2 regions of the Methylobacterium sp. UNCCL125 genome follow, and region 2 is predicted to be linked to the other one. Evidence: predicted binding sites of a transcription regulator. Region 2 holds the regulator's gene; the other holds the start of a gene.
What was found. The regulator LexA, encoded in region 2, represses DNA repair genes until DNA is damaged. The targets are predictions, from matches to a motif close to TGTTCNNNNTGTGTTCNG.
Positions count from the first base shown of each region.

Region 1: dinB (DNA polymerase IV) is a predicted target of LexA. The motif match lies at 9,992-10,009, and genes of this name have one in related genera.

Region 1 covers NZ_FPBW01000002.1:81,039-96,110, reverse strand. Annotated here, with positions in the region: gene BM396_RS00375 (tlde1 domain-containing protein) at 1-217, opposite strand, end outside; gene BM396_RS00370 (AmpG family muropeptide MFS transporter) at 408-1,736, opposite strand; gene mfd (transcription-repair coupling factor) at 1,885-5,481, opposite strand; gene BM396_RS00360 (hypothetical protein) at 5,753-5,983, opposite strand; gene BM396_RS00355 (FAD assembly factor SdhE) at 6,009-6,305, opposite strand; gene BM396_RS00350 (quinone oxidoreductase family protein) at 6,518-7,495, shown strand; gene pncA (bifunctional nicotinamidase/pyrazinamidase) at 7,507-8,133, shown strand; gene BM396_RS00340 (hypothetical protein) at 8,245-8,445, shown strand; gene BM396_RS00335 (hypothetical protein) at 8,497-8,724, opposite strand; gene dinB (DNA polymerase IV) at 8,886-9,968, opposite strand; gene rimO (30S ribosomal protein S12 methylthiotransferase RimO) at 10,112-11,473, opposite strand; gene pabB (aminodeoxychorismate synthase component I) at 11,850-13,238, shown strand; gene BM396_RS00315 (anthranilate synthase component II) at 13,235-13,840, shown strand; gene BM396_RS00310 (aminotransferase class IV) at 13,827-14,690, shown strand; gene BM396_RS00305 (DoxX family protein) at 14,687-15,072, shown strand, end outside.
Region 2 covers NZ_FPBW01000019.1:59,222-74,293, forward strand. Annotated here, with positions in the region: gene BM396_RS19685 (TIGR03862 family flavoprotein) at 1-853, shown strand, start outside; gene BM396_RS19690 (collagen-like domain-containing protein) at 864-1,754, opposite strand; gene BM396_RS19695 (ImuA family protein) at 1,986-2,777, shown strand; gene BM396_RS19700 (Y-family DNA polymerase) at 2,704-4,497, shown strand; gene BM396_RS19705 (error-prone DNA polymerase) at 4,494-7,784, shown strand; gene BM396_RS19710 (hypothetical protein) at 7,829-8,305, shown strand; gene fae (formaldehyde-activating enzyme) at 8,346-8,885, opposite strand; gene BM396_RS19720 (NRAMP family divalent metal transporter) at 8,948-10,189, opposite strand; gene BM396_RS19725 (hypothetical protein) at 10,270-10,485, shown strand; gene BM396_RS19730 (hypothetical protein) at 10,504-10,950, opposite strand; gene lexA (transcriptional repressor LexA) at 11,201-11,938, shown strand; gene BM396_RS19740 (ComEC/Rec2 family competence protein) at 11,932-14,223, opposite strand; gene gltX (glutamate--tRNA ligase) at 14,416-15,072, shown strand, end outside.

The sequences.
Region 1 (15,072 bases), on a different contig from region 2:
CCCAGCCGGCCAGGGTTATGCCCGTCAGGGAGATGAGCGCCGTCAGCCGGGCGCGGCGGCGCGCGCGCCGCATGGCGCTCGGGTAGGGCGCCCGGGTGCGGATGACGGGATCGTAGACGGTCTCGACGTAGGTGATGCGCGGCGGCGCCCGGCGCAGGGGCGCCGCGCTCGGATACGCGATCTGGAACGCGGCTTGGGACAACGCAGCCTGGGCCATTCGGGGAACTCGCGTACGCGCTTCCCCGTGGGCAGCCGCCGCCGTTCGCCCGCGAAAGCTTGTTTCCGCGCACGTGGCCTGGGTCGCCCGTCTGGGGAGGACATCAACCGTCCACCCCATTAAGCCGTGCTGTGGTTAATCCCCGCTAAAGAGACAGTTTCCGCGCGCGTTCCCGTGTTGGGACACAGCCTCAGATCGCCTGTCCGGGCGTGTCCATGGGCCCGTGGCGGCGCGCGACCAGCAGGCAGAGCAGGGCCACCGGCACGCCGATCAGGGACGTGCCGACGAAGAACCACGTGAACCCGGTCCGCTCGATCACGAAGCCCGAGAACCCGGCGAGCAGGCTGCCCGGCAGGGCGCAGAGCGAGGTGAGCAGGGCGTACTGGCTCGCCGCGTGCGCGGTCGCCGAGAGCCGCGACATGTAGGTGATCAGCACGATCGACGCGAAGGCGTAGGCGAAGCCGTCGATCCCCACGGTCAGCGCGAAGGTCCAGAACGCCGCCCCGCCATGGCCGCCGTGCCAGGCGAGATAGGCCAGCGCGAGGTGCGAGGCCGAGGCCGTCACGGTGCCGATCAGCAGGCTCGCCATCATGCCGATCCGCGGGATGATGGCGCTCGCCAGGAAGGTGCCGCCGAGCGCGATCCAGAAGCCGAACAGCTTCGTCACGGTGGCGATGTCGGTGTTGGAGTAGCCGAGCGTCTTGAACAGGGGGATCGCCATGGCGTTCGAGACGTAGCCGGGCATCCGGAAGCCCGCGACCAGCGCCAGCACCGGCACGGCCAGCGGCCCGAGCCGGGCGAGGAGGTCGCGGATCGGCGCCCACACGGTCTCGACGAATCCGCCGGTGGCGGGCGTCTCGGGGGCGGGGGGCTCGGGGGCGAGCAGGGCCGCGATCGTGCCGGGGGCCATCAGGGCCGCCATGCACAGGTAGGCGGCGCGCCAGCCATAGGCGTCGGACAGGTAGAGGGCGCCGGCGCCCGCCGCGAGGTTGCCGATCCGGTAGCCGATCTCCGACCACGACGACATCAGCGCCTGCCGCTCCGGGGGCGCGGCGGTGATGCGCCAGCCGTCGATCACCACGTCCTGGGTGGCGCCGGCCACGCCGAGCGCCAGGGAGAACGCCACCGTCCAGGCGAGCCAGTGGGCCGGATCGCCGAAGGCGACGCCGGCCAGCGCCAGGGCCACCAGGATCTGCGTGGCGACGATCCAGCCCCGGCGCCGCCCGAGCCAGCGGCCGATGAGCGGCGCGTCGTGGCGGTCGAGGAAGGGGGCCCAGAGGAACTTGAGCTTGTAGGCGATGGTCAGCTCGCTCATCAGCCCGATCGTGGCGAGCGGCACCTGCGCCTGGACGAGCCACGCCGACTGGGTCGCGTAGACGAGCAGGAACGGGATGCCCTGCGCGAAGCCGAGCCCGAGCACCGCGGCGACGCGCCGGTCGGTGAACAGGGGCGTGAGGAAGGCGTTTTTCTCGGATCTTGCCGGATCGGACGGGGCGCTGGCTGCGGCCGGGTTTGCCATCCACGCGTCTCCTGGGATTCGCGACGGAGAGAGCAGAGATGGGCGGGCGGTGCAACACACACGGCTTTCCAACCTGCCCCCTCATCCTGAGGTGCCGAGGCCCGCTGACGCGGGCACCTCAGGATGAGGGAGTCTATCGGGCGGATCGTTACGCCGCCTTCTTCCCCCGCTCGGCGATCTTCACGAGGCTGCGCAGCACCTCGGTGGCGGTCTTGAGCCGGGCCGGGACCGTATTCAGCTCGCGCACGAACACGACGCTCATGTCGGGCCGCACCTTCGCGAAGGAGGCCTGCTCGGCCACGTAGGCGACGAGCCCCTGCGGGTTGGCGTAGGAGCGGTCGCGGAAATGGACCACCACGCCCTTCGGCCCGGCCTCGACCTTCTCGACATTCGCCTTGAGGCAGAGGATCTTGATCGTGCCGATCTTGAGGAGTTGCTCCACCTCCGGCGGCAGCGGCCCGAACCGGTCGATGAGTTCGGCGCCGAAGCTATCCATCTCGGCATCGTCCTGGAGGGTGGCGAGGCGCCGGTAGAGCGCGAGCCGCGCGCCGAGATCCTCCACATAGGTCTCCGGGATGGTCACCGGGGCGCCCAGCGCGATGGTCGGCGACCACGCCTCCTCGGGCACGTCCTCGATGCCGGCCTTGAGCGCCGTCACCGCGTCCTCCAGCATCTGCTGGTAGAGTTCGTAGCCGACCTCCTTGATGTGGCCGGACTGCGCGTCGCCGAGCAGGTTGCCGGCGCCGCGGATGTCGAGATCGTGGCTCGCGAGCTGGAAGCCCGCGCCCAGGGTGTCGAGGCTCTGGAGCACCTTGAGGCGCTGCTCGGCCTGGGCGGTGAGCTGGCGGTTCGCCGGGGTCGTGAACAGCGCGTAGGCCCGGGCCTTCGAGCGCCCGACCCGGCCGCGCAGCTGGTAGAGCTGGGCCAGCCCGAACATGTCGGCCCGGTGGACGATCAGCGTGTTGGCGGTGGGGATGTCGAGGCCCGATTCTACGATCGTGGTCGAGAGCAGCACGTCGAACTTGCCCTCGTAGAAGGCCGTCATCACGTCCTCGAGCTGGCCGGCCGCCATCTGGCCGTGGGCCACCGCGACCTTGATCTCGGGCATCTCGGCGTCGAGGAATTTCTTGACCTCCGCCAGATCCTCGATCCTGGGAACCACGTAGAAGGACTGGCCGCCGCGGTAGCGTTCGCGCAGCAGGGCCTCCCGGATGGTCAGCGGGTCGAAGGGTGTCACGAAGGTGCGCACCACCAGCCGGTCCACCGGCGGCGTCGCGATGATCGAGAGCTCGCGCACCCCCGTCATGGCGAGCTGGAGCGTGCGCGGGATCGGCGTCGCCGACAGCGTCAGCACGTGGACGTCGGCCTGGAGCGCCTTCAGCCGCTCCTTGTGGGCGACGCCGAAATGCTGCTCCTCGTCCACGATGATCAGGCCGAGATCCTTGAAGGCGATGTTCTTGGCCAAGAGGGCGTGGGTGCCGACCACGATGTCGACCGTGCCGGCGATGAGCCCCGCCCGCGTCTGCTTCGTCTCCCCGGCGGAGGCGAAGCGGGAGAGCTGCGCCACCTGGACCGGCAATCCTTTGAAGCGCTCCGCGAAGGTCCGGTAGTGCTGGCGGGCCAGCAGCGTCGTGGGGACGATCACCGCCACCTGCTTGCCGGAGATCGCCGCCGCGAAGGCGGCGCGCAAAGCCACCTCGGTCTTGCCGAAGCCGACATCGCCGCAGACCAGCCGGTCCATCGGCCGGCCGGCATTGAGGTCGTCCAGCACCGCGTCGATCGCGTTGGCCTGATCCTCGGTCTCCTCGAACGGGAAGCGGGCGGCGAATTCCCCGTAGAGCCCCTCCGGCGCCTTGAGGGCCGGCGCCTTCCGGACGAAGCGCTGGGCCGCGACCTTGATCAGCTCGCCCGCCATCTCGAGGATGCGGCGCTTCATCTTGGCCTTGCGGGCCTGCCACGCGCCGCCGCCGAGCCGGTCGAGGGCGACCTCGGCATCCTCCGAGCCGTAGCGGGTCAGGAGCTCGATATTCTCCACCGGCAGGAGCAGCAGGCCGCCGGTGTATTGCAGCTCCAGGCAATCGTGCGGGGCGCCGGCGGCGTGGATCGTCTTGAGGCCGACGAACCGGCCGATGCCGTGGTCGGCATGGACCACGATGTCGCCGGGCTGGAGCGCCTGCACCTCCAGGATCACGTCCTGGGGCCGCTTGGCCTTGCGCTTCTGGCGGACCAGCCGGTCACCCAGGATGTCGCCCTCGGAGACGACGGCTAGCTCGCCCGCGATGAAGCCCGCCTCCAGGCCCCAGACGGCGACCGCCGCGTCGGTGCCGCGCTTGAGCGCGTAGACGTCGGTGAGCCGGGTGATCGCCACCGGCTTCTTGAGGCCGTGGTCGGTGAGCACGCCGCAGAGCCGGTCGCGGGATCCGTCGGACCAGGCGCCCAGGATCACGTGATGACCGGATCCCTGGAGGTCGCGGATATGCGCCACCGCGGCGTCGAACACGCTGGCATTCTCGTCGGCCCGCTCGGGGGCGAAGCTCCGCCCGGCCTTGGCGCCGCAATCGATCACGGCGCGCTCCGCGGATTCGGGCTGCGCGAAGGGCGTCAGCCGCGCCACCGTGGCGGTGGCGATCCGCTCCTTCAGCTCGTTCGGCGTCAGGTAGAGGGCCCGGGGCGGCAGCGGCTTGTAGGGAGCGACGCCGGCCTGCGGCGTCTTCATCGCGCCCTCGCGGGCCTGGTAATAATCCTGGACGAGGCTGATCCGCTCGGCGGCGGCGTCCTCGACCTGCGGGTCGAAGACCAGCGGCACGCCGCCGAGATAGTCGAACAGCGTGTCGAGGTGGTCGTAGAACAGCGGCATCCAGTGCTCGAGGCCGGCGTAGCGGCGCCCCTCGCTCACGGTCTCGTAGAGCCGGTCGTCCCGGGTCGCCGCGCCGAAGCTCTGGATGTAGCCCTGGCGGAAGCGCCGGATCGTCTCGGTGGTGAGCTGGACCTCGCTCATCGGCATCAGGTCCAGCGAGCGGAGCTGCCCGGTGGTGCGCTGCGTCTCCGGATCGAAGGCGCGGATCGATTCCAGCGTGTCGCCGAAGAAGTCGAGGCGGATCGGCGCGGCTAAGCCCGGCGGCGACAGGTCGAGGATGCCGCCGCGCACCGCATACTCGCCGGTGTCGCGCACGGTGCCGGTGCGCAGGAAGCCGTTGGCCTCGACCCAGGCGACCACGTCGTCCATGGACACGACGTTGCCGATCGCCGCCGAGAACGCCTCCTTGGCGATGTGGGTGCGGGGCGGAACCCGCTGCACCAGGGCGTTGACCGTGGTGCAGAGGATCCGCGGGCGGTCCTCGGCGGAGCGGGTGCGGGCGAGGCGGGCGAGCGCCGTCATCCGGGCGGCGGCCGTGGCCGTGGTCGGCGAGACCCGGTCGTAGGGCTGGCAGTCCCAGGCCGGCAGGCTCATCACGTCCATCTCGGGCGCGACGAAGCCGAGCGCCGCCTGGAACGAGGCCGAGCGTCCGGAATCCCGCGCCACGTGGACCAGCACGGCCGGCGCGTCGACGGTGGGCGCCAGGGCGCGGGCGAGGTCGGCGAGCGCCAGCGCGTCGAAGCCCTCCGGGGCGTTCGCCAGGACCGGGCTGTCGCCGCGCTTCAGGGCGTCGATCGCCCGGGCGAGCGCCGAGGATTTCGGCAGGGCGAAGCGCGCGACCTGCGGCTTGGCGGCGGGGGCGGGGGGCTTCGGCTGAGGCTTGGCCATCGGGTCTTTCGCGGGAAATCCCGCCGGGCGCGTCAGGGGTAGGGGTCGGGTGGCGTTAGCCGATCGGGCCGCCGCGATAAAGCATGGCGGCGGCGGCCGGGCGGCGGGACAGAGCCTATATGGACGCTCCGTCGCGGCAGGGAACGGCCCTGCGCCGATGGGCGGCCGATCGTCGGTGAGCCGGGCTCAGGATGGCGCGCGGGTCCCCTCTCCAGCATGGGAGAGGAGACCCGCGCCGCGTCGGGGCCGGGGATACCCCGGCGCACGCCCCTCAGGCGTCCGGCCCGACGATCTCCGCCAGCGCCGCCTCGACCCGGCCGCGGAAGAAATCCGCGTTGGGCATGTGCTCGGTCATCGCCCCGGCGCGCACCGTCGCCTGCCGCAGGATCTCGGCGCGGAGCGCCGGATCGGAGCGCTCCATCATCTCCAGCATGATCCGCACCACCAGCTCTGTGGCGATCGACCGGGCCGGGTGATCGTAGTTGGGCTTGGGTTCGTCCATCGCGGGCACTCTCGACCGGTCGCTCTCAGGAATGGATCGGCGCGTCGTGCCGGTGGAACGCCCGCACCCGCCGCCAGACCGACGTGTCGTAGTTCGACGGCGTCTCGACCTCGCCGGTGAGCCACTTGAACAGGTCGCGGTCCGGCACCTCGATCAGCGCCTCGAACTGGTCGAGCTCCGCCTCCGACAGGTCGCCGATCTCGGCATCGGCGAAGCGGCCCATGATCAGGTCCATCTCGCGGATGCCCCGGTGCCAGGCGCGGTAGAGGAGGCGGCGGCGGCGCGGATCGAGGTCGGCGCTCGTGCGGGTGGTGCCGGACATGGATCTCGGACCTCGGCTGAGGAAGGGCAGGAGCAGGGACGAGGGCTAGATAGGCGCCCGGGACCGGCGGATCCAGAACGGCGGCGCCCCTGGGCGGGTTACAACCGGCGCACGGGCGGCGTACGGGGGCCCAAAAACGAATTGCCTCCGGCGGGCGCTCCGTTATCTCGGGCTGCAACGCCCCGGACGGGGCGGCGAGCGGGAGCAGGACGATGCCGAAGGCGATCCGGGTCTACGAGTACGGCGGCCCCGAGGTGATGCGCTTCGAGGACGTGCCCCTGGCCGAGCCCGGCCCCGGGCAGATCCGCGTCAAGCAGGCCGCCATCGGCGTCAACTTCATCGACATCTACTTCCGCACCGGCGCCTACAAGTCCCCGCACATGCCCTACACCCCCGGCAAGGAGGGCGCCGGCACCGTCACGGCGGTGGGCGAGGGGGTCTCGCAGTTCAAGCCCGGCGACCGGGTCGCCTACGGCTCGGTGGCGGACGGCTGCTACGCCGAGGAGCCGGTGATCCCGGCCTCCGCGGCCGTGCCGATCCCCGAGGGGGTCGACGAGAAGACCGCCGCCGCCATGATGCTCAAGGGCCTGACCGTCGAGTACCTGCTGCACCGGACCTACGCGGTGAAGCCCGGCGACACGATCCTGTGGCAGGCGGCCGCCGGCGGCGTCGGCCTGATCGCCTGCCAGTGGGCCAAGCACCTCGGCGCCACCGTGATCGGCACCGCCGGCAGCCCCGAGAAGGCGGAACTCGCCAAGCAGAACGGCTGCGACCACGTCATCCTCTACCGCGAGGAGGATGTCGCCAAGCGCGTGCGCGAGATCACCGGCGGCAAGGGCGTGCCGGTGGTCTATGACGGCGTCGGGCAGGCGACCCTGATGGGCTCGCTGGACAGCCTCGCGCCGCTCGGCCTCCTGGCGAGCTTCGGCTCGGCCTCGGGGGCGATCACCGGGCTCGACCTCGGCCTGCTGGCCCCGCGCGGCTCGCTCTACGTGACCCGCCCGACGCTGGCGACCTTCACGTCGGACCGCGCCACCCTGGAGGAGGCGGCCGCCCGCCTGTTCAAGGTGGTGCGCGACGGCGCGGTGAAGATCGCGGTGAACGCCACCTACCCGCTGGCCGAGGCGCAGCAGGTCCACCGCGACCTCGCGGGCCGGGAGACCACCGGCTCGATCGTGATGCTGCCCTGAGGCCCGCGACCGTGACGCCCGGCAACGCCGACCTGCTCCTCGTCGTCGACGTGCAGGTCGATTTCCTGCCGGGCGGGGCGCTCCCCGTCCCGGGGGGCGACGCGGTGGTCGGACCGATCAACGCGCTCCAGCACCGCTTCCGGCATGTGGTGCTGATGCAGGACTGGCACCCGGCGGATCACGTCTCCTTCGCCGAGACCCATCCCGGTCGGGCGCCGTTCGAGACCATCGTGCTGCCCTACGGGCCGCAGGTGCTGTGGCCCCGGCACTGCGTCCAGGGCAGCCGCGGGGCCGCCTTCGCGCCGGGGCTCGCCACCGACCGGGCGAGCCTGGTGGTGCGCAAGGGGCTGGATCCCCGGGTCGACAGCTACTCGGCCTTCCTGGAAGCCGACCGGGCCACGCGCACGGGCCTCGCGGGGGCGCTCAGGGAGCGCGGCATCACCCGCGTCGCCGTGTGCGGCCTCGCCACCGATTTCTGCGTCGCCTGGAGCGCGCTCGACGCCCGCGACGCCGGCTTCGAGGTCCTCGTGGTGGAGGATGCGGTGCGCGGGATCGACGTGGACGGGTCGCTGGCGCAGGCCTGGGCGCGGATGGAGGCGGCGGGCGTCCGCCGGATCGCGGCGGCGCAGATCGGCTGAGCGCCCCCGGGGCGCGGGAGGCGAACCGCCGCATGCCGCGCGGGAGACCGCCCCCGCCCCGACGCGTTGGCCCGACATCGGCATCCGGCAGGATGCCAGTCAGGAGCCAGCATGTCAGGCAAGCACCCGAAGACCGACACGCCGACGGACGCCGACCTCAAGGGCAATCCCGGGATCGGCACGTCGAAGGGGATGAGCGGCGCCGACCCCGCGGATCTGCAGGCGGATTCGACCTTCGAGGGCGACGTCGACAACGAGACGAAGCGCGACGGCGGCGTCGACCCGGACCACCGGCCGCGCAAGAACGCCTGACCGAGCCGGCGTGACGGCACGCCCGGGCCGGCCCGGCCCGGGCGATCCCGGTCAGCGGGCGCGGGCCGGCGGCTTCGGCCGCTGGGGCGCCGGGCCGGTCGCGAACCCGGCGGATGGGCCGCTCGCCGGGACGTAGAGCTGGGCGGGGCTCGCGGTGTAGCCCAGGAGCTGCGCCGCGTTGGCGGCCCCGAAGGCGGCGGTGCCGTCGGCGCGGGCGGCGTGCACCGGGACGGTCAGCAGGAGCGCGGCGGACAGGGCCAGGACGGCGGGCTTCGACATGGGACGGACCGTTCGGTGCGCGCGGTCCCGGGGAATGCCGGTCCGCGCCGGATGGATCCCATGTCGGGGCGGCCGCGCGGGCCCGGCGTGCGCGACCGCACGACGATCCCGCGTCGCATCAGCGCGGGCCGCGCGACGGGGCCCCGCGACGGGGCGCCCCGTCAGAGCGCCAGCCCGAGCTGGAGCGGCGCCTCGGGCGCGTCCTGCGCGAAGCCCGACAGCGACACCCCGATCAGCCGCGCGCTGCGCCGCAGGGGGAACAGGCCGGCGAGCAGGTCGAGGCCGATCCGCTCCAGCGCCGCCCGGTCGGCGACGGGGACGGACAGCGACTTCGCCCGGGTGACCTGGGCGAAATCCGAGAACTTCAGTTTCAGGGTCACGGTCCGGGCGCGCATCCCCTTGGCCTCGGCCCCCGCCCAGACCTTGTCGAACAGCGGCGCCAGCCGGGCGGCCAGGACCTCGAAGGCCGCCGTATCCTCCGAGAAGGTGGTCTCCGCCCCGATCGACTTGCGCACCCGGTGGGCGCGGACCGGCCGCTCGTCGATCCCCCGGGCGACCGCGTGGTAGTAGGCGCCCGCGGAGCCGAAGGTCTCGCGCAGGCGCTCCGGCGTCCAGGCGCGGAGATCCGCCCCGGTCTCGATCCCGAGCCGCTTCATCTTCGCCTCGGTGACCGGACCGACGCCGTGGAACCGGCCGATCGGCAGTTCGGCCACGAAGTCCGGCCCCATGGCGGGGGTGATGACGAACAGGGCGTTCGGCTTCCTGTGGTCGGACGCCACCTTGGCGAGGAACTTGTTGTACGAGACCCCGGCCGAGGCCACGAGCCCGGTGCGCTCCAGGATCTCGGCCCGGATCGCCTTCGCCACGGCCGTCGCCGTCGGCAGGCCCAGGAGGTTCTCGGTGACATCGAGATAGGCCTCGTCGAGGGCCACCGGCTCGATGAGCGGCGTGTGCCGGGCGAAGACCGCGCGGATCTCCTCCGAGACCGCCCGGTAGACCTCGAAGCGCGGCTTCACGAACAGCAGGTCCGGGCAGAGCCGCCGGGCCGTGGCCGACGGCATGGCCGAGCGCACGCCGAACTTGCGCGCCTCGTAGCTCGCCGCCGCCACGACGCCCCGCTCCCGCGAGCCGCCCACCGCCAGGGGCTTGCCGCGCAGGGACGGGTCGTCGCGCTGCTCCACGGAGGCGTAGAACGCGTCCATGTCGATGTGGATGATCTTGCGGAGCGCGACCTCCGGATCCATCGCCGCCTCGGAGATCCGCGGTGAGTTCCTGCTCTGTTCCAAAGACCGCGGTGGGCCGGCGGGGTCAAGCCGCGTCGGAGAGGGCTTCAACAGGAGTCCGGCCCGCGCCCGTCATCGCGAGCGCAGCGAAGACGGGAATAGCCTTACGCCACGCTGCCGTAGAGGTCGTAGGCCTCGGCCCGGTCGATCTTCACGGTGACGATGTCGCCGACCCGCACCGGGCGCCGGAAGGCGGCGTGGACGGTGCCGTCGATCTCCGGCGCGTCGGCCTTGGACCGGCCCCGGGCGACCCCGCCCTCGACGGCATCGACGATGATCGGCAGCCGCTTGCCGACCTTGGCGCGCTGCAGCCGCAGCGCGATGCCGTTCTGCGTCTCCATGAACCGGCGCTTGCGCTCGGCCTTCACCGCCGGCGGCACGAGGTCGCCGAGCGCGTTGGCGGTGGCGCCCGCCACCGGCTCGTACTCGAAGCAGCCGACCCGATCGAGCTTGGCCTCCTGCAGCCAGGCCAGCAGCTCCTCGAACTCGGCCTCGGTCTCGCCGGGGAAGCCGACGATGAAGGTCGAGCGGATCGCGAGGTCCGGGCAGGTCTGCCGCCAGCTCCGGATCCGGTCGAGCTGGCGCTCCTGGTTGCCGGGCCGGCGCATGCGCTTGAGCACCGAGGGGCTCGCGTGCTGGAGCGGCATGTCGAGGTAGGGGAGCACCTTGCCCTCGGCCATCAGCGGGATGACCTCGTCCACGTGCGGGTAGGGGTAGACGTAGTGGAGCCGCACCCAGGCCCCGAGCTCGCCGAGCTCCTTGGTCAGGTCGTAGAACTTGGCCCGGACCTGCCGGTCGCGCCACGGGCTCTCGGCGTAGCGGATGTCGACGCCGTAGGCGCTGGTGTCCTGCGAGACGACGAGCAGCTCCTTCACGCCGGCCTTCACCAGCTTCTCGGCCTCGCGCAGCACGTCGGCGGCGGGGCGGCTGACGAGGTTCCCGCGCAGGGACGGGATGATGCAGAAGCTGCAGCGGTTGCTGCACCCCTCCGAGATCTTCAGGTAGGCGTAGTGGCGCGGGGTGAGCTTGATCCCCTGCGGCGGCACGAGGTCGAGGAACGGGTCGTGGGCCGGCGGCACCGCCTCGTGGACGGCGGCCACCACCGACTCGTAGGCCTGGGGCCCGGTCACCGCCAGGAGATCCGGATACTTCTCGCGGATCTCCTCCGGCTGCGCGCCCATGCAGCCGGTGACGATCACCCGGCCGTTCTCCGCCATGGCCTCGCCGATGGCCGAGAGCGACTCCGCCTTGGCCGAATCGAGGAAGCCGCAGGTGTTGACGATCACCACGTCGGCGCCGTCGTGCCGGCGGGCCAGCTCGTAGCCCTCGGCGCGCAGGTGGGTGAGGATCCGCTCGGAATCGACCAGCGCCTTCGGGCAGCCCAGCGACACGAACGAGATCTTGGGGGCCGTGATTTTGGATTCGGCTCCGGAAGCGGGGCCGCGGGGAGCAGGCGTGGCGGTCATGGCATTCGGGTCGGACAGGCCCGGCGCGGGCAACCGAGGATCGGTCGCCCGAAGCGCGAGGACGGGAATTCGGGATCGCGGTTCCTATACAAGCTCCCGCGCCGCCGCGCGAGACCGGCCGCCGCAGGGGTGACCGGACCGGCGCGCGCCGCTGACGCAGAACCGGAAACTTGGCCGTTTGACCAGGACTTTGCGCGCCTGCCCTGACATCCCACATGAAGCCGCGGGGACGCGGTCTGCGTCGGAAGCACGCCCTGTCTGCCCCCCGGGGCGGTCCCTGCGTGCAACTGCCGCTTCCCCCGCGGCATCGCCTGTGCGACGGCAGCGTGACAGGATCTGCCCCGCCCTCGCCCAGGACAACAGCCCGAACCCGGTCATGTGGACCCGAGAGATCCCCTTCATCGATCCCGTCGCGGCGGCGGCCCGGCTGCGCGCCCTGCCCGGGCTCGCCTTCCTCGACAGTGCCATGCGGCACGACTCCCTGGGTCGCCATTCGATCGTGGCCGCCGAGCCGTTCGCACGCTTCCGCTACCGCGACGGGCGGGCGACCCTCGACGGAAATCCGGTGCCGGGCGGTCCCTTCGCGGCTCTGCGGGCGTGCCTCGCGCCGTACCGGATCGAACCGGACGCCGAAGAACCCTTCCCCGGCGGGGCGATCGGCTATCTGGCCTATGACCTCGGGGCATCGCTGGAACGGGTGGCGCCGCCGGCCCGGCGGGCGGGGCTCACCGACGACATCGCCCTGAACTTCTACGACACGGCCCTGGTGATCGATCACGCCGCGGGCACCTGCCGGCTCGTCGCCACGGGGTTCCCGGAGACCGCACCGGCCCAGCGGCAGGCCCGCGCGGAGGCGCGGCTCGCCCGATTCGCCGACCGGCTCGGCGGCGCGGAGATCCCGAGCGCGGCCGCCGCCGGAGCGCCGGAGCCGCTCACATGGCGCTCGAACTTCGACCGACAAACCTATGAAGAGGCTGTCGAAAAGGTCCGCGCCTACATCCGGGCGGGCGACATCTACCAAGCCAACATCGCCCAGCGTTTCACCGCCGATCTCCCGGCCGGCTTCGATCCGTTCGCCCTCTACCGGCGGCTGCGCGCCACCAACCCGGCGACCTTCGGCGCCTATCTGGAGCTGGAGGGCCTGACCGTCGCCTCGTCCTCGCCCGAGCGGTTCATCCGCCTCGACGGCCGTCACGTGGAGACCCGGCCGATCAAGGGCACCGCCCGCCGCGCGGATAACCCCTCGGACGACCCGGCGGCCGACCGGGCGGCGGCCGAGGCGCTCCAGGCCAGCGTGAAGGAGCGGGCCGAGAACGTCATGATCGTCGACCTGCTGCGCAACGATCTGTCCCGGGTCTGCGCGCCGGGCAGCGTCGCCGTGCCGACGCTCTGCGGCCTGGAGACCTACGCCAACGTCCACCATCTGGTGTCGGTGGTGACCGGAGAGCTCCGCGACGGGCTCGACGCCCTCGACCTCCTGGAAGGGACCTTCCCGGGGGGCTCGATCACCGGCGCCCCGAAGATCCGCGCCATGGACATCATCACCGAGATCGAGGGCGACGCCCGGGAACTCTATTGCGGCGCCATCGGCCGGATCGGCTTCGACGGGGCGCTCGATACCGCGATCGCGATCCGCACGGTGTTCATGGACGACCGACAGGCGGTCCTGCAGGCCGGGGGCGGGGTGACCCTGCTGTCGGAGCCCGGCCCGGAATACGACGAGACACTCGCCAAGGCCGCCCGCGTCTTCGAGGCCTTCGCATGATCCTCGTCCTCGACAACTACGATTCCTTCGTCTTCAACGTCGTCCGCTACCTGGAGGAGCTGGGCGAGGAGGTCCGGGTCGTGCGCAACGACGCCCTGGACGTCGCCGGCATCCGGGCGCTGGCCCCCGAGGCCCTGGTGGTCTCGCCCGGCCCCTGCACCCCGGCGGAGGCCGGCATCTCCCTGCCGGCGATCCGGGAGCTGTCGGGGGCGGTGCCGATCCTCGGCGTCTGCCTCGGCCACCAGGCGATCGGCGCGGCCTTCGGCGGCACGGTGGCGCGGGCGCAGCGGCCCCTGCACGGGCAGATGACGCCGATCGCCCATACGGGCGAGCGGCTGTTTTCCGGGCTGCCGGCGCCGATGCCGGTGGGGCGCTACCACTCGCTCGTGGTGACCCCCGGCCCCGAGATGGAGAAGCACCTCTCCGTCGACGCGGTCTCGCAGGAGGGGGAGGTGATGGCCCTGTCGCACCGGACCCACCCGACCTACGGCATCCAGTTCCACCCGGAATCGGTCCTGACCGAGGGCGGCCACGCCCTGTTCGCCAATTTTCTGGGGCTGGCCCGGGCCTGGCGGGAGGGACAGCGCGATGCTGTGGCGTGACGGCGCCCTCGTCGCGGAGACGACCGCGCCGCTGGACCTCACCGACCGCGGCCTGACGCTGGGCGACGGCCTGTTCGACACGGCGCTGGCGCTGGGCGGCCGGGTCGCCTTCGCGGAGGCCCACATCGCCCGGCTCGTGACCTCCGCGGACGCGCTGGGGATCCCCGCCGCGCCGGACCGGATCCGGGAGGCCATGCGGGCGCTGGCCGGCGCGGGGGGCGGGACCGGGGAGCGGCTCGCGATCCGCACCACCCTCACCCGCGGCTCCGGCCCGCGCGGCCTGAAGCCGCCGAAGGATCCGAGCCCGACCCTGTTCGCCACCGCGGCGCCGAGCGCCCGCAGCGCGGCCTTCGCGCCCCTGCGCCTGTGGCCGACTTCGATCGCCCGCAACGACACGTCCCCGGCCGCCCGGCTGAAGACCTTGGGCTACGGCGACGCGGTGCTGGCCGCCCGCGACGCCGCCGCGGCGGGGTTCGACGAGGCGCTGTTCTGCAACACCCGGGGACGCGTCGCCTGCGCGGGCACCGGCAACCTGTTCGGCCTGTTCGGGGAGATCCTGGTGACGCCGCCGCTGACCGACGGCGTCCTCGCCGGGATCGTGCGGGCGGAGATCCTGGCGCTCGCCGCCGGATGCGGGCTCCGGGCGGAGGAGCGGTCGCTGAGCCTGCCCGACCTGATGGGCGCCGAGGCCGTGTTCCTGACCAATTCCCTGCGGCTCCTCGCCCCCGTGACGGCGGTGGGCGAGGCGGCCTTCGCCAGCCTCGGGCACCCGGCGGTCCTCCGCCTCAGGGCGGCGCTCCGCGAGTCGGTGGCCCGCGCCTGCGGGGTGACGGAGGAGTCCGTCGCGTGACCGGGCAAGCGGTCGAGACGGGCCGCCGCCGGCTCCGCTACGGGCTCGCGGCCCTCTACGCCTTCATCGGGGTGGTGCATCTCGTGGCGACCGACGCGATGCTGCCGCTGATGCCCGACTGGGTGCCGCAGCCGCGGCTCGTCATCCTGGCGACCGGCCTGTGCGAGATCGCCGGCGCCGTCGGCCTGCTGACGGGCCGGTTCCGCCGGGCGGCCGCGCTCGGCCTCGCCCTCTACGCGGTCTGCGTCTACCCGGCGAACCTCAAGCACGCCTTCGACCACGTCGCCATCGCCGGCATCCCGGATTCCTGGTGGTACCACGGCCCGCGCCTGGCGTTTCAGCCGGTCTTCGTCTGGGCGGCGCTCTGGGCCGGCGGGCTGAT
Region 2 (15,072 bases):
CGACCGCCTCGGGGTCCGGATCCACACCCGCCACCGGCTCACGGCCCTGGGCGGGACGCTGCATTTCGACACCCCGGACGGGCCGCGCGCGATCCGGCCCCGCGCCACCCTGCTGGCGCTCGGCGGTGCGAGCTGGCCGCGCCTCGGCTCGGACGGGCGCTGGGTGCCCCTCCTCGAAGGGCTCGGGGTGGCGGTGGCGCCCCTGCGTCCGGCCAATGCCGGCTTCGCGGTGGCGTGGTCCGACCTGTTCCGGGAGCGGTTCTCCGGAGCACCGCTGAAGCGGGTGGCGCTCGCCTGCGAAGGCACCGTGGTGCGGGGCGAGGCCGTGATCACGCAGACCGGCATCGAGGGCGGAGCGATCTACGCCCTCTCGCGCCTCTTACGCGAAGCGATCGCGGCCGGGGGCAGCGCGCGGCTCGTCGTGGATCTCCGCCCCGACCTCACCCGGGAAGCCCTCGCCCGCCGTCTGTCCGGCGCCCGGCCGGGCGACTCGGCCGCGACCCGGCTGCGCAAAGCCGCGGGCCTCGCGCCCGTTGCGGCGGGATTGCTGCGCGAGGCGACCGGCGCCGCCCTCCCGGCGGATCCCGGGGCGCTGGCCGGGTTGATCAAGGCCGCGCCCATCACCCTCACCGCCTCCGCGCCGATCGAGCGGGCGATCTCGACGGCGGGCGGCGTCCGGCTCGACGCCCTCGACGAACGGTCGATGCTGCGGGCCCATCCCGGCCTGTTCCTGGCCGGGGAGATGCTCGACTGGGAGGCGCCGACCGGCGGCTACCTGCTCCAGGGCGCCCTCGCGGGCGGAAGGGCGGCCGCCGCCGGTATGCTCGACTGGCTGCGCGAGACCGGCGGCTGACGCGCCCGCCTCACGGCCGCGTGCAGAACCCGACGATGCCGGACGCGTCCGCGGGGCAGCTGGCGCCCTCCCCGTCATAGACCGCCACGCCCCCCTTGAGGCAATGGGCCGTGACCAGCATCTCGCCGGTCCCGCAGGTGATCGTGCAGCCCCCCGGGCAATCGGATTTGCGCACGGGTCGCAAGCTGGCGGCTGTGGCCTCGCCCTTCGGGCCCGGGCCGCCCTGCGGTCCGACCGGACCCCGCGGGCCCGGAGGACCCTGCAGGCCCGCGGCCCCGGCATCGCCCTTCGGGCCCGGTGCGCCCTGCGGGCCGACCGCGCCCTGGGGGCCGGTCTCCCCTTTCGGACCGGTCTCGCCCTGAGGACCCGTATCGCCCTTGAGACCCTGCTCGCCCTTGGCTCCTTGGTCTCCCTTGGCCCCCTGATCGCCCTTGAGACCGGCCTCGCCCTTGGCCCCCGTCTCCCCGGGCGGTCCTGCGACACCCTGAGGGCCGGGCGGTCCGGGCGGACCCTCCGGCGCGCAGTTCGCCACAACCGCCTCCCGCTCGTCCGGCTCCGCCTTCAGCGTCACCACGCAGGTCGAAGGCCGGTAGGGCAGCCGGAAGGTGAACCGTCCGCGCCGGTCGGCCTGGATCGAGATGTCGTCGTCCAGCACCACGATCGCCCCGGGCTTGCGCACCGAGCCCGAGATCCGGAGGTCGCCGGCCTCGATGCGCGCGTCGTAGACCATGATCGGCTGGCTCGGGGTCTGCGCGTGCCGGACTCGCGGGCGGGCCGGGCGCGATCGCCCTGCGGCGGCCGCGGCCGGATCCGGACCTGCGCCACCCGGCGGATCCGCCTGCTGGCCGAGCGCCGCCCCCGACAGGGCGAGCAGGATCGTCAGAGTGAGGGCTGAGCGCATGCGCGGTCCGGTTCGGCCGCGTCACGCACGCGGCGGCCCGACATTGGTCTCGCCCTGCGAGGGAGGTCAACCGGGGCGGCGGAACCGGCGGTGGCGGTCGATTCCACAGGCGTCCACAGCCATCCACAGGCCAAGCCGCTGCTTCCGTGCGCGATTCCGAGACGCCGCGGAAACCGTTTGTGTGCGTTCCTGTTATGTTCCTATCGTCCGGCATGACCGGAGCCGACGGAGATGGGGCTGGACCCTGCGGACGAGACCGAGGGGGCGATCGCGCGGGGCGATCCCCGGGCCCGGCTCGCGGCCCTGCGGATGCGCCTCGCGCCGCCGGCCGGCGAGCGGGACCTGCCGCCGGTCCTGCCGCCGGTCCTGCCGCTGGGCGTACCGGAGCTCGACGGGCATCTGCCGGGCGGCGGCCTCGTCCTCGGGCCGCCCCACGAGATCGCGCCGGCCGAGCCCGTGGACGGTGTCGCGGCCCTCGGCTTCGCCCTGGCGCTCTGCGCCCGCCACCTTGCTGGCCGGCCTGGTCCGGCGCTGATCGCCGCCGCGCCGGGGCAGCCCCTGCCCTACGGCCATGGCCTCGCGGGACTCGGCCTCGATCCCGCCCGGCTGCTGCTGCTGGAGGCCGGCAGCGATGCGGAGGTGTTCCGCGCGCTGGAGGCGGCCCTGCACGCCCGGGCGCTCACGGCCCTCGTCGGCCTCGTCCGGGACGGCCTGCCGCTGAAGCCGGGCCGGCGCCTGCAGCTCGCCGCGGAAGGGTCTGCTCCGCCGCTGCTGCTGATCCTGCGGCCGGCGCCTGCCGGCCTGCCCAACGGGGCCGCCACCCGCTGGCGGATCGCCGCGGCGCCCGCGGCGCGGGACCGGTTCGGCACCCTCGACAGGCCGCGCTGGCGGGCGCGGCTCGAACGCTGTCGCAACGGGCGGGGCGGCGACTGGCTTCTGGAGTGGGACCATGCCGCGCATCGTCTGCATCTGCCTGAGCCACTGGCCGGTGACGCGGCTGCGGCGGGCCGGTCTCGCGCCTGAGCGCGGCCCCCTCGCGGTGGCCGCCGAGGGCCCCGGCGGCCTGCGGCTCGTGGCCCTCGACCCGGAGGCCCGCGCCCTGGGCCTCCAGCCCGGCGAGCCCCTGGGCCGGGTCCGGGCGCGGATCGGCGTGCCGCTCCAGGTCTATCCCGCCGACCCGACCGCCGACCGGGACGCTCTGCTGCGGCTCTGCCGCTGGGCGGGCGGCTACGCGCCCCTCGTGGCGCCGTTCGGGCCGGCCGAGGCGGGGGACGGGCTCTACATCGACGTCGCCGGGGCCAGTCACCTGCGCGGCGGCGAGGCGAGTATCGTCGATGATCTGGCAGACCGTCTCGCGCGGGGACATATCCCCGCCCGGATCGCCCTTGCCGACACACCCGGGGCCGCCTTCGCGCTGGCCAGCCACGGCGGGGTCGACCGGATCGTCGTGCCGCCGGGCGGGGCGGCCGAGGCTCTGCGGGGTCTGCCCGTGGAGGCCCTGCGGCTGGATCCCGGCACGGTCTCGGGGCTGAAGCGGCTCGGCCTGCGCCGGATGGGCGAACTCGATGCCCTCCCCCGGGGACCCCTCGCCCGTCGCTTCGGCGAGGCGTTGCTGTTGCGCCTCGATCAGGCCCTGGCACGCCGTCCCGAGCCGCTGGCGCCCCTGTCGGAGGCCGCCGAATACGCCGCCGCCCGCGGCTTCCTCGACCCGATCGGGCGGCAGTCGGACATCGTCCGGACCGCCCGGGACCTGATGGCCGAGATCGCCCCCCGCCTGGAGCGGGACGGGCTCGGTGCCTGTACCCTGCGCCTCGCCCTGCACCGGGTCGACGGCGCGGTGCGGGCCCTCGACCTCGGCCTGTCGCGCCCCGAGCGTCACCCCGAGCGGGTCGCGGCCCTGGTTTCTCTGCGCCTCGACCGGTTGGGCTCCGCCCTCGAGGCCGGGTTCGGCTTCGAGACCGTGGCGCTCGCCGTGACGGTGACCGGGGCCATGCCGGCCCGCCAGACCGATCTCGGGGCGGACGCCTCCGGCGATGGGGTCGCCGTCCTGGCCGATGCCCTGGCGCAGCGCCTCGGGCGGGGGTTGCTGCGCCTGGAGCCACGGGCGAGTCACCTGCCGGAACGGGCTGATCGGAGCGGTCCCTGGGTTGCCGGAGAGGGGCACGGATCGTCAGCCGACAAGGACATCGGCCGGACGCGCGCGCATCGCCCTCTCCCCTCTGCGGAGGAGGATGCCCCCCGAAAGGGGACGGGTCGGCACGAAGTCCCGCACGAGGGGAGCGAGGGTGCAGGGTCCGGCCGTGGCCTTCATGAAGCGCGCGATCCCTCCGGAAGCGGCTTTCCCTTCTCCCGGCCCCTTCTGAAGCAGGAGCCAACCTCCCCCGCAGAGGGGGGCGTGAAGGCGCGGGCCTTTCCCATCTCCGTCCCCTGCTCAATCCCCTGGCCCGATCACCTCCCGCCCCGCCCCCTGGTGCTGTTCCCCCGGGGCGAAGCCGCGTGCGACGTGCTCTCTGCCGTCCCGGAGGGGCCGCCCCGGCGCTTCCGCTGGCGCGCGCAGGTTCACCGCGTCGCCCATGCCGAGGGGCCGGAGCGGATTTCCGCCGAATGGTGGTGCGCGCCCGGCGCGGAGCGCGACTATTACCGCATCGAATGCGAGGCCGGTCACCGGCTCTGGCTCTACCGCGACGGGCCGCACGCCCCCGGGCAGCCGGCCGCGTGGTACGTCCACGGGCTGTTCGCGTGAGCCGCCCCGAGATCCCTTTCGCCGAACTCGCCGTCACCACGAACTTCTCGTTCCTGCACGGCGCCGCGCACCCGCAGGACTACGTCGTGCAGGCGGCGGCCTACGGCCTCTCGGCGATCGGCATCGCCGACCGCAACACCGTGGCCGGCGTGGTCCGGGCGCATGCGGCGGCGCGGGCGCTCGAAGCGGAGGGCACGAAGATCCGGATCCTGCCCGGCGTCCGCCTCGTCACCGAGGAGGGGTTCGAGGCCGTCACCTACCCGATGGACCGGGCGGCCTGGGGGCGCCTCTGCCGGCTGCTCACCCTGGGCAACCGGCGCGTCCGCAAGGGGGAATGCCGCTTCGCCTTCGCCGAGATGCTGGAGGCCGCGGAGGGGCAGATGTTCATCGCCATGCCGCCGGCCCGGCGCCTGCCGGAGGGCTTCCGGTCGCGTCTGGAGGCGCTCGCCGCCGCGGCCCCGGGCCGGACCTTCCTCGGGGCGAGCCATACGCGCCGGGGCGACGAGCGGCGCCGCCTCGGTCTGCTCGCCGAGCTGGGCGCGGCCGCCCGCGCGCCGATGGTCGCGGTCTCGGACGCGCTTTACCACCATCCCGAGCGGCGCCCGCTCCAGGACGTGGTGACGTGCATCCGCGCGGGCTGCCGGATCGGCGAGGCGGGCTACCGGCTGGAGGCCAATGCCGAGCGCCACCTGAAGCCCCCCGCCGAGATGGCGCGGCTGTTCGCCGACCACCCGGAGGCGGTGGCCCGCACCGTCGAGATCGCCGAGGCCTGCGGCTTCTGCCTGTCCCAGCTGCGCTACGAATATCCCGACGAGCCGGTGCCCCCCGGTCGCACGCCGCAGGAATACCTGGAGGAGAAGACCTTCGAGCGGGCGCACTGGCGCTACGGCGGCGATATTCCCTCCGCCGTAGCGGCGACGCTCCGCGAGGAGCTGCGGCTCATCGCCAAGATGGACTATGCCCGTTACTTCCTGACCCTGTTCGACGTGGTCGAGTTCGCCCGCGGCAAGGGGATCCTCTGCCAGGGCCGCGGCTCGGCGGCCAATTCCGCCGTGTGCTTCTGCCTGGGCATCACCGCGGTGGACCCGTCCAAGCACCGGCTGCTCTTCGCCCGCTTCATCTCGGAGAACCGGGGCGAGCCCCCCGACATCGACGTCGATTTCGAGCACGAGCGCCGCGAGGAGGTGATCCAGCACCTCTACGCCCGCTACGGCCGGGAGCGGGCCGCCCTCTGCGCCACGGTGATCCACTACCGTCCGCGCATGGCGATCCGCGAGGTCGGCAAGGTCCTCGGGCTCACCGAGGACGTGACCGCGGCGATCGCCGACACGGTCTGGGGCTCCTGGGGCACCGGGATGCCGGACCAGCATGTGCGCGAGGCCGGCCTCGATCCCGGGAACCCGGCGATCCGGCAGGCGCTGGACCTCGCCCATCAGCTGATCGGCTTCCCCCGCCACCTGTCCCAGCATGTCGGCGGCTTCGTGCTGACCCGCGGGCGCCTCGACGAGACCGTGCCGGTGGGCAACGGCGCCATGGCGGACCGCACCTTCATCGAGTGGGACAAGGACGACATCGACGCGATCGGCCTGATGAAGGTCGACGTGCTGGCGCTCGGCATGCTGACCTGCCTCAAGCGCGGCCTCGCGTTTCTGGAGAAGGACCACAATACCTTCTACGAGACGCTGGCCGACCTGCCCCAGGAGGATCCCGCCACCTACGCGATGCTGGCGAAGGCCGATTCCGTCGGCGTGTTCCAGGTCGAGAGCCGGGCGCAGATGTCGATGCTGCCGCGCCTGAAGCCCAAGGAATTCTACGACCTCGTCGTGCAGGTGGCGATCGTGCGCCCCGGTCCGATCCAGGGCGACATGGTCCATCCCTACCTGCGGCGCCGCTCCGGGGTCGACCCGGTGGAGTACCCCGCCCCGCACCCGGACCACGGGCCGGCGGACGAACTGAAGGAGGTCCTGCAGAAGACCTACGGCGTGCCGCTGTTCCAGGAGCATGCCATGCAGATCGCCATCACGGCGGCGGGCTTCACCCCGGCCGAGGCCGACGGGCTGCGCCGGGCGATGGCGACCTTCCGCCATGTCGGCTCGATCGGCGGCTTCGCGGACAAGTTCGTCGGCGGCATGACCCGGCGGGGCTACCCGCAGGACTTCGCCGAGCGCTGCTTCGCGCAGATCCGCGGCTTCTCCACCTACGGATTCCCGGAGAGCCACGCGGCGAGCTTCGCGCTCCTCGTCTACGCCTCGGCCTGGATGAAGTGCCGGCACCCCGACGTCTTCCTGGCCGCGATCCTCAACGCCCAGCCCATGGGCTTCTACCAGCCGGCCCAGCTCGTGCGCGACGCCCGCGCCCACGGGGTCGAGGTGCGGGGCGTCTGCGTCAACGCCAGCGACTGGGACTGCACCCTGGAGCCGGCCGGAAATCCCGCGCTGCACGCCGTGCGGATCGGCCTGCGGGTGGTGCGCGGCCTGCCCGAGGCCGCCATGCGCCGGCTCGTGCGGCTGCGGGCCAACGGTTATGCCAGCATCGAGGGCCTGCAGGCCGCCCTCGCCCTGCCCCGCAACACCCTGGAGCGGCTGGCCGAAGCGGACGCGTTCCGCTCGCTGGGCCTCGACCGGCGCGCCGCCCTCTGGATGGTCCGCACCCTGGAGGGGACCTCGGCGCGCAAGGCCGCCAAGGCCGACCCGAGCGCGCGCCGGGCCCATCTCCTCGACGCGCCCCTGCCGCTCTTCGCCTGGCACGCCGATGACGGCCTGTTCCGGCACGAGCCGGCCGTGGACCTGCCGTCCCTGGCCCCGTCCGAGGCGGTGGCCGAGGATTATGCCGCCACCGGCCTGTCGCTGCAGGGGCACCCGGTCGCCTTCTTCCGGGGGCGGCTCGCCCGGATCGGCGCGATCCCGGCCCGGGCGCATCTCGATCCCGCCCTGCCCCAGGGGGCGCGGGTCACGGTGGCGGGCCTCGTGCTGATCCGCCAGCGGCCCGGCACCGCCAAGGGCGTGGTGTTCCTGACCCTGGAGGACGAGACCGGTATCGCCAACGTGATCGTCTGGAAGACGGTGTTCGAGGCCAACCGCCGGATCGCCATGCAGGCCCGGTTCCTCGCCGTGCGCGGCCGGATCCAGCGGGCGGACGGGGTGGTCCATCTCGTGGCTGAGGGGTTTCGCGATCTCACCGCGTCCCTGCGCGACCTGCGCGAGGCCGGGATGAAGCTGCCCCCCGAGAACACGGATTTCGGCGTGCCCCCGGATCGGCGCGTGTATCGCAGCCGGGATTTCCACTGAGGAACGCCCCTCGACAGGCCCCGCGCCGCGCGTAGAGTGCGGCCATGTCGAGCTTCGCCGTTCCGCGCCTCCTCCTCGCCGCCTGCCTCGCCGCCTGTGCGGCCCTCCCCCTCTGGGCGGAGGCCGCCCGGGCCGACAGCTGCGACGACCTCACCCGCCAGATCGCCGGCGCCATCGGCGGCAAGGTCGGCAAGCGGGCGGGCCCCAGCATCGACATCCGCATGGCCGGCCCGATCAAGTTCGACGTGACCTGCCGGGCCGAGCCGATCGTGCAGGCGACCTCGGCCGAGCCCGCCCCCTCGGCGACCTTCTTCCGCGACCTGTCGGTGGCCTCCGAGATCCTGGTCGGCGAGCCGGCCGCGACCGTCGAGCCGATCATCGCCAGCGCCTACCGGACCGCGCTGTCGGAGCGGCGCAAGTCGTTCATCCAGCAGAACGGCTGGTCGGCCTCCTGCTACACCGACCCGGGCAGCACCGCGATGCGGACCCTGTGCTCGGTGGGGCGCATCCCGCCGGGGTGATGCGATATCGACCCCGGCAGGATGCGCGCGAAGGGGCCGATCAGTACTCGATCACGCCGTCCAGCGCGTAGTGCTTCACGGTCTTCCGGTTGGCGATCAGCTCGTCCACCGTCGGCTCGCCCTTGAGGGCGCGGGCGATGGCGAGCTTCGTCGCCTCGTAGTTGGTCCGGTAGAGGTCCTTCTGGTCGAGGTTGTCGTCCTCGGCGCAGCGCTGATCGAGCCAGATCATGATGATCATGCACAGCTCGTCGAGCCCGTCCTTGGGCAGGATGCCCTCGATGATGCAGTCCACGATCGCGTCGCCGGTGGCGGCCTGGACCACGCCGCCGAGGAGCTCGGCATACTCGGCCGTGTGGATCGTGACCTTGGTGGTCATCATCGTGGCGGGGCGCACGAGCTGGTTGAGGTCGCGGACCACGAACATCCGCGTGTGGCCCTGGACCTGCCCCATCATCGACGCGAAGGCCTGGCCGACCGGACCGCGCACCGAGCCGATCAGCACCTCCGGCATGGCGTCGGTGTACTGGCCCTCGGCCGCCAGCACCGTGGCCTCGCCCGTGCGGAACCAGATCTCTTGCATGTTCGAACTCCACCTGATCGGAGCCCGCGGGAGACATCATCGGAGGCCCCGCGTCAATCGCGTCAGAGCAGGCCCACCCCGTCCAGGACGCCGACCATCGCGAACGCGATCGTGATCCCCGACACCGCGTAGACCACCCCCTTGTAGACGCCCGCCACGCGCTGCCCCTCGGGCAGGGCCCGGGTGGCGAGGAGGATCAGCAGGCCGAGCGCGAGCGGCAGGAGCAGCGCGTTCATCACCTCCACGGCGATGTTGAGCGCCACGAGATCCGGCACGAGCTGCACGGCGACCGCGCCGGTCGCGACCGCGAGCGCGAAGGCGCCGTAGAAGGCCGGAGCCTCCCGGGGCGACTGCTCCAGGGAGTGCGGCCGGCCGGTCACGTCGCCAAACCCCCAGGCCAGCGCCAGGGCCACGACGTTGAGCGCCACGAAGGCCGCCGCGATGATGCCCACCCCGAACACCACCTGCCCGAGCCACGGCCCCAGGGCCGGCGTGAAGGCGCCCGCGAGATCGCCGACGGTCTCCAGCCCCTTCGCGCTGCCCTGCCCGGCCTTGCCGATCGTGGCGGCGGCGGCGACGAGGATCGCGCCCATCACGCATTGCGAGACCACCGCACCCACGAGTGTGTCGAGCCGCGAGCGCCGCGCGTGCTCCCAGCCCAGGCCCTTATCGACGATCGCCGACTGCTGGTAGAAGATCATCCACGGCATGATCACCGCGCCGATATTGGCCGCGATCAGCACCCGGAACTGGCCGTCGCCCAGCGGCATGTGCCCGAAGGAGGCGACGATCTCGGGCAGGTTCGGCCGCGCCGCGACGGCGAGCCCGACGAAGACCAGCTCGAACAGGCCGACCACGATCGCCACGACCTCGACGCGCCGGTAGCTCCCGGTGAAGACGAGCCCCAGGAGCAGGCAGGCCGGCAGGCCGAGGCTCACGAGCCGCGGCACCCCGAACAGGTCCCCGATGCCGGCGATGCCGGAGAATTCCGTGACGATGGCGCCGATGCCGGCGACCACGAGGCCGCCGTACGAGATCCAGGCCCAGGCCGGCCCGTAGCGCTCCCGGATCAGCGCGCCGTGGCCGCGTCCGGTGGCGGTCCCGAGCCGCACCGTCAGCTCCTGGACGACGTACAGGATCGGCACCAGCAGGATCTGGAGGAGCAGGAGCGAATAGCCCCAGCGCGCCCCGCTCTGGGCCGCCGTGATGAGGCTTCCGACATCCGTATCGGCCAGCATCACCACGAGTCCCGGGCCTGCGGCCTTGAGGTAAGCGGACAGGCGAGGCAGGGAAGCGCTGGGCACGGCTCGGGAACAGTCCCGCGCACGGCCGGTTCCGGCGGGCGCCTGCGGCGTTTTCCCGGGGCAGGCGGGAGGGACATGTGATGGCGGAGAGCACGGATCGGGGCTCCGGCTGGAGCCTGCAGGCGACCGCCGTGCCCGACGGGGTGCGCCTGGAACTCGCCCTGGCCGACCTCGGCGGCGCGCCGGTCACCGCCGCGATCGTTCTCGACCGGGCGGAAGCCCGGGCCTTCGCACGCGCCCTGCTCGCCGCCGCCGGCGACGCGGCGGAACGGACCTTCCCGAAGCCGGGCGCCTGACGGCGCGCCGCCGGTCGGTCAGCGGGCGAGACCGGGATTGCGGCCGGGCAGGCGGGGGACCACGGTGCCACGCTTCTCGATCGGCGTGTCGCAGGCGTAGGCGAACTCGGTCTTCAGCGGATCGAACACGGTCTCGCCGGTGATCCGGCAATCCTCGCGCACGGTCTCGTCGAGATAGGCCCGGGCGGCGGTGCGGAAGCGCTTCACCCGGGTGGCGTCCGGCTCCGGATCGATCCGGGCCTCGCTCAGGTTGCAGCCGGTATATTCGCGCAGGGCGTTCGAGACGATCAGCATCCGGCGCATCTGCCGGTTGTCGTAGACCTCGTAGGGCTCCTTGCAGCCGATCGTCACCACCTGGGGGGTGAGCGCCACGTAGTTCCGCGAGATGTAGGAGAACCCGGTGGTGCAGCCGGCGAGGCCGAGGGCGGCGAGGCCGAGGGGCAGCAGAGCTGCGGGTCGTCGCATCCTCGTCATCCCAAGAGGGTCCCAGCCCGCGGCCCGGATCCGCCGCCTTCCCGGCGGGGCGCCGCGGTGCATTGAAACGGCTCCGCTTGCGCCGTCAATGCGTTTCTCGACCTTGCTCCCGCGAGCGCGGAGCGACGCGCCAAGCGTAGCGGTGCCGCCCTTGCGGAACACTTGCGGAACGTTTAACCTGTTCGTGATTTGTTTCAGAGACCGTCACGGGGCGGTCTGCCAAGCCGCGAGTCCCCCTTCGATGCTCACGCGCAAGCAGCTGGACCTCCTGCGTTTCATCCAGAGCCGGATGCAGGAATGCGGCGTCCCGCCGTCCTTCGACGAGATGAAGGACGCCCTCGACCTCAAGTCGAAATCCGGCATCCACCGGCTGATCACGGCCCTGGAGGAGCGCGGCTTCCTCCGGCGCCTGCCGAATCGGGCGCGCGCCATCGAGGTGATCCGCATCCCCGAGAGCCTGAGCCAGACGGCCCCATCTTCGGCCCCATCTTCGGCCCCGGCCGAGCCGCGCCGTTTCACCCCGAGCGTGGTCGAGGGCGGCAAGTCCAAGCATCCGCCGGCCCCGGCCAGCACACGGATGATCGACGACGCCGGTCGTGCCATTTCGATCCCGGTGATGGGCCGGATCGCCGCCGGTACGCCGGTCTCGGCGATCCAGAACCAGAGCCATGCCATCACCCTGTCGCCGGACTTCGTGGCCGGCGGCGAGCACTACGCCCTGGAGGTGCGCGGCGACTCGATGGTCGAGGCCGGCATCCTCGACGGCGACCTCGTGGTGATCCGCAAGCAGGACACGGCCAATACCGGCGACATCATCGTGGCGCTGATCGACGACGAGGAGGCGACGCTCAAGCGTCTGCGCCGCCGCGGCTCCTCGATCGCCCTGGAGGCCGCCAACCCGGCCTACGAGACGCGTGTCCTCGGGCCCGACCGGGTCCGGATCCAGGGCCGCCTCGTCAGCCTCGTCCGCCGCTACTGAAGCGGCTCGGCCGGCGCGTCGCCGGGGGCGAGGTCCCCGCCCGACGCATCGGTTTCCGGAGGCGTTGTCGCCCCGTCGTCAGAGGCGCGGGCCTCCGCGGAGGGCGCGGTGACCGGTTGTGGCGGCACCGACCCGTGTCCCGAGCGTGGTCGCCAGGGCACGGCGCGGCCATCGGCCCGGGCGTGATGGGCGACGAAGCTCTCGCCTTCGGACCTGAGGGCGACGGCGCCCTGGGCGGACAGGACGCGCCGGTCGATCACCAGGGGGCTGGTGCAGGTCGGAGGGGCCACGAGGCCCGTGATCAGCACCGCGGCGCGGGCGCAATCCTCCGGGAAGGCCCGCCGGTCCCGGACCAGGGCGACCGCCCGTCCGTCCGGCAGGCGCGCGGTGCATCCGAGCCGGTCACAGCGGCCGCCGCCCGATCGGACGATCAGTCCCCCGGCTCCCCGTCCGTCGCCGTCCGCCTTCAGCCATTGTTCGAGGACGAAGCCGGACGGACTGCCGAGGGCCGCAAGCCGTCCGTCCGGCCCCCGCACCGCGGCTCCCGCGCCCTGCCGATCGACATAGAGGTCGTAGCGGTCGGGTCGGGCCGCGACGACGAGTCCAAGCAGGATCGGCGGCACGGCGAGCCAGCGCAGGCGGGAGGCCGGTAACGTCGCGAGCAGCAGGCCCGCGGTCAGCAGGAACAGCGCCGCGGTGCCGAAGGCCGGCACGACCACGATGGCCCGCTCGAACCCGGCGATCCACTGGGAGACGGCGAGCATGCCCCCCACCGCCTGACCCATCAGCCACCAGATCGGGCGGTCGAGGGCGAAGGGATAGGCGAGGATCCCGATCACCGCGGAGGGCATCACCACGAGGGAGACGAGCGGCAGGGTCAGGGCGTTGCCGACGAGGCCGAAGGGCTGGATCGTCTGGAAATGGTAGGTGGCGAAGGGTGCGGTCGCGACCTGCGCCACCAGGGTCGTGGCCAGGGTCCCGGTGACCGCCGAGAGGCCGGTGCCGACGAGCCGACCGAGCCGGCCCGCCCCGGGGCGCACGAACAGCCGCCCGTCGATCAGCCGCGCGCAGGCGATCAGCCCGGCCACGGCGCCGAAGGACATCTGGAAGCTCGGGCCGAGCAGGCCCTCCGGCTCCCGGGCCAGGGCGATCAGCGCCGCGAGGGCGAGGTTGCGCATGGACAGGGCGGGCCGGTCCACCAGGATCGCGCCCAGCATGATCAGGGTCATGATCAGCGAGCGCTCGGCGGCGATGTCCCAGCCCGAAAAGGCGCAGTAGGCGGTGACGCCGACCATGGCGAAGCCGGCCGCGATCTTCTTGATCGGCCAGAGGAGCGCGCAATGGGGGACCAGCGCGAGGAGCGCCCGCACCAGCCAGAACACCACGCCGGCGGCCAGCACCATGTGGAGGCCCGAGATCGACACAACGTGGTAGATCCCGGCGGCGCGCAGCGCATCGTTGGTCGCCGGGCCGATGAGGCCGCGCTTGCCGGTCACCAGGGCCGCCGCCACCGCGCCCGCCTGGCCGCCGGCGGCCTCCGCGATCCGGCGGGTGAGCCCGTTCCGGGCCGCGTCGAGCGTGGCGGCGAGCCGCAGGCGGAGGGGCGGCGGCTCGGTCGGCGCCCGGATCGTGACCGCCCCGACCAGGGAGCCCACCGCGCCGATCCCCTGGAAGTAGGCGTCTCGGGCAAAATCGTAGCCTCCGGGCCGGGCCGCCTCCGGGGGAGGCAACAACCGGGCGGTGGCGGCGACGACGTCCCCGGGAAGCGGGGTCGGCGTCTTGCGGAAGGACACCCGCACCCGGGCGGGCCGCGCCTCCGGCGCGAGGCCGGCGAAGCTCTCCACCCGGATCAGCAGCCGGGCGCCGACCTCGCGCTCGTCCAGGGCCTCGACCGTTCCGATGAGGGGGCCGATGGTGGTGCGGTTGAGGACCGGGGCGGCGACCTCCGAGACCCGCCAGGCCGCCGCCGCGAAGCCGAGGAACGCGGCCGCCACCGCGAGCACCGCCGCCAGCGCCGCAGGGCGCGCGCCGAGGAGCGGGATCGGCGCCAGGGCAAGGGCGGCGGCGACAAGGGGCGCGGCCAGGCTCGGCGCGCCGTCGGTCGCCGCGAAATAGACCAGGATCCCCCCGCCGAAGGCCACCGCCAGCCAGGGGAACAGCCGGCGCTGCTCGGCGTCCCGGGCGAGGCCTTCGGCCACCCAGTGGCGGATGACCGGGAGGGCGGGCGCGCGGGGGCCGGCCAGCGCCACCGCGCCGCCCGCCAGCCTCGCGCCGATCCGCCGCATCGCCGCCGCCCCGTTCCGCGCGACCTGTCTCGGGGCCGGGCGATTCTGCGGGCGATTCTTAACGCATCCTCCGGCTCGTGCTACAGCCGGTGCTTCGTGCTACGGGCGCCCTGTCGAGCCCCTCGCCGCTCCGCCGCCCCTTCGCCGTCCGTCGCGCTCCGTCCGCGACCAGCCCCGGAACATACCGGACCGATGTCCTCAGCCGTCGTCACGCGCTTCGCCCCCTCGCCCACCGGCTACCTGCATATCGGCGGGGCCCGCACGGCGTTGTTCAACTGGCTCTACGCCCGCCACACCGGCGGCAAGATGCTGCTGCGCATCGAGGATACCGACCGGGAGCGCTCCACCAAGGGCGCGATCGACGCGATCCTCGACGGCCTGTCCTGGCTCGGCCTCGACTGGGACGGGGACGTGGTGTTCCAGTTCGCCCGGGCCGAGCGCCACCGGGCCGTGGCCGAGGAGCTGCTGGCGGCCGGCCGTGCCTACCATTGCTATGCCACCGCCGAGGAGCTGACCTCGATGCGGGAGACCGCCCGGGCCGAGGGCCGTGCCCCCCGCTACGACGGCCGCTGGCGCGACCGCGACCCGTCCGAGGCCCCCGCGGGGGTCAAGCCGGTGATCCGCCTGCGCGCGCCGACCGAGGGCGAGACCGTCGTCGAGGACGCCGTCCAGGGCCGCGTGACCTGGGCCAACAAGGACCTCGACGACCTCGTCCTGCTGCGTTCGGACGGGACGCCGACCTACATGCTGGCCGTGGTGGTCGACGACCACGACATGGGCGTCACGCAGATCATCCGCGGCGACGACCACCTCACCAACGCGGCGCGCCAGAGCCAGATCTTTTCCGCC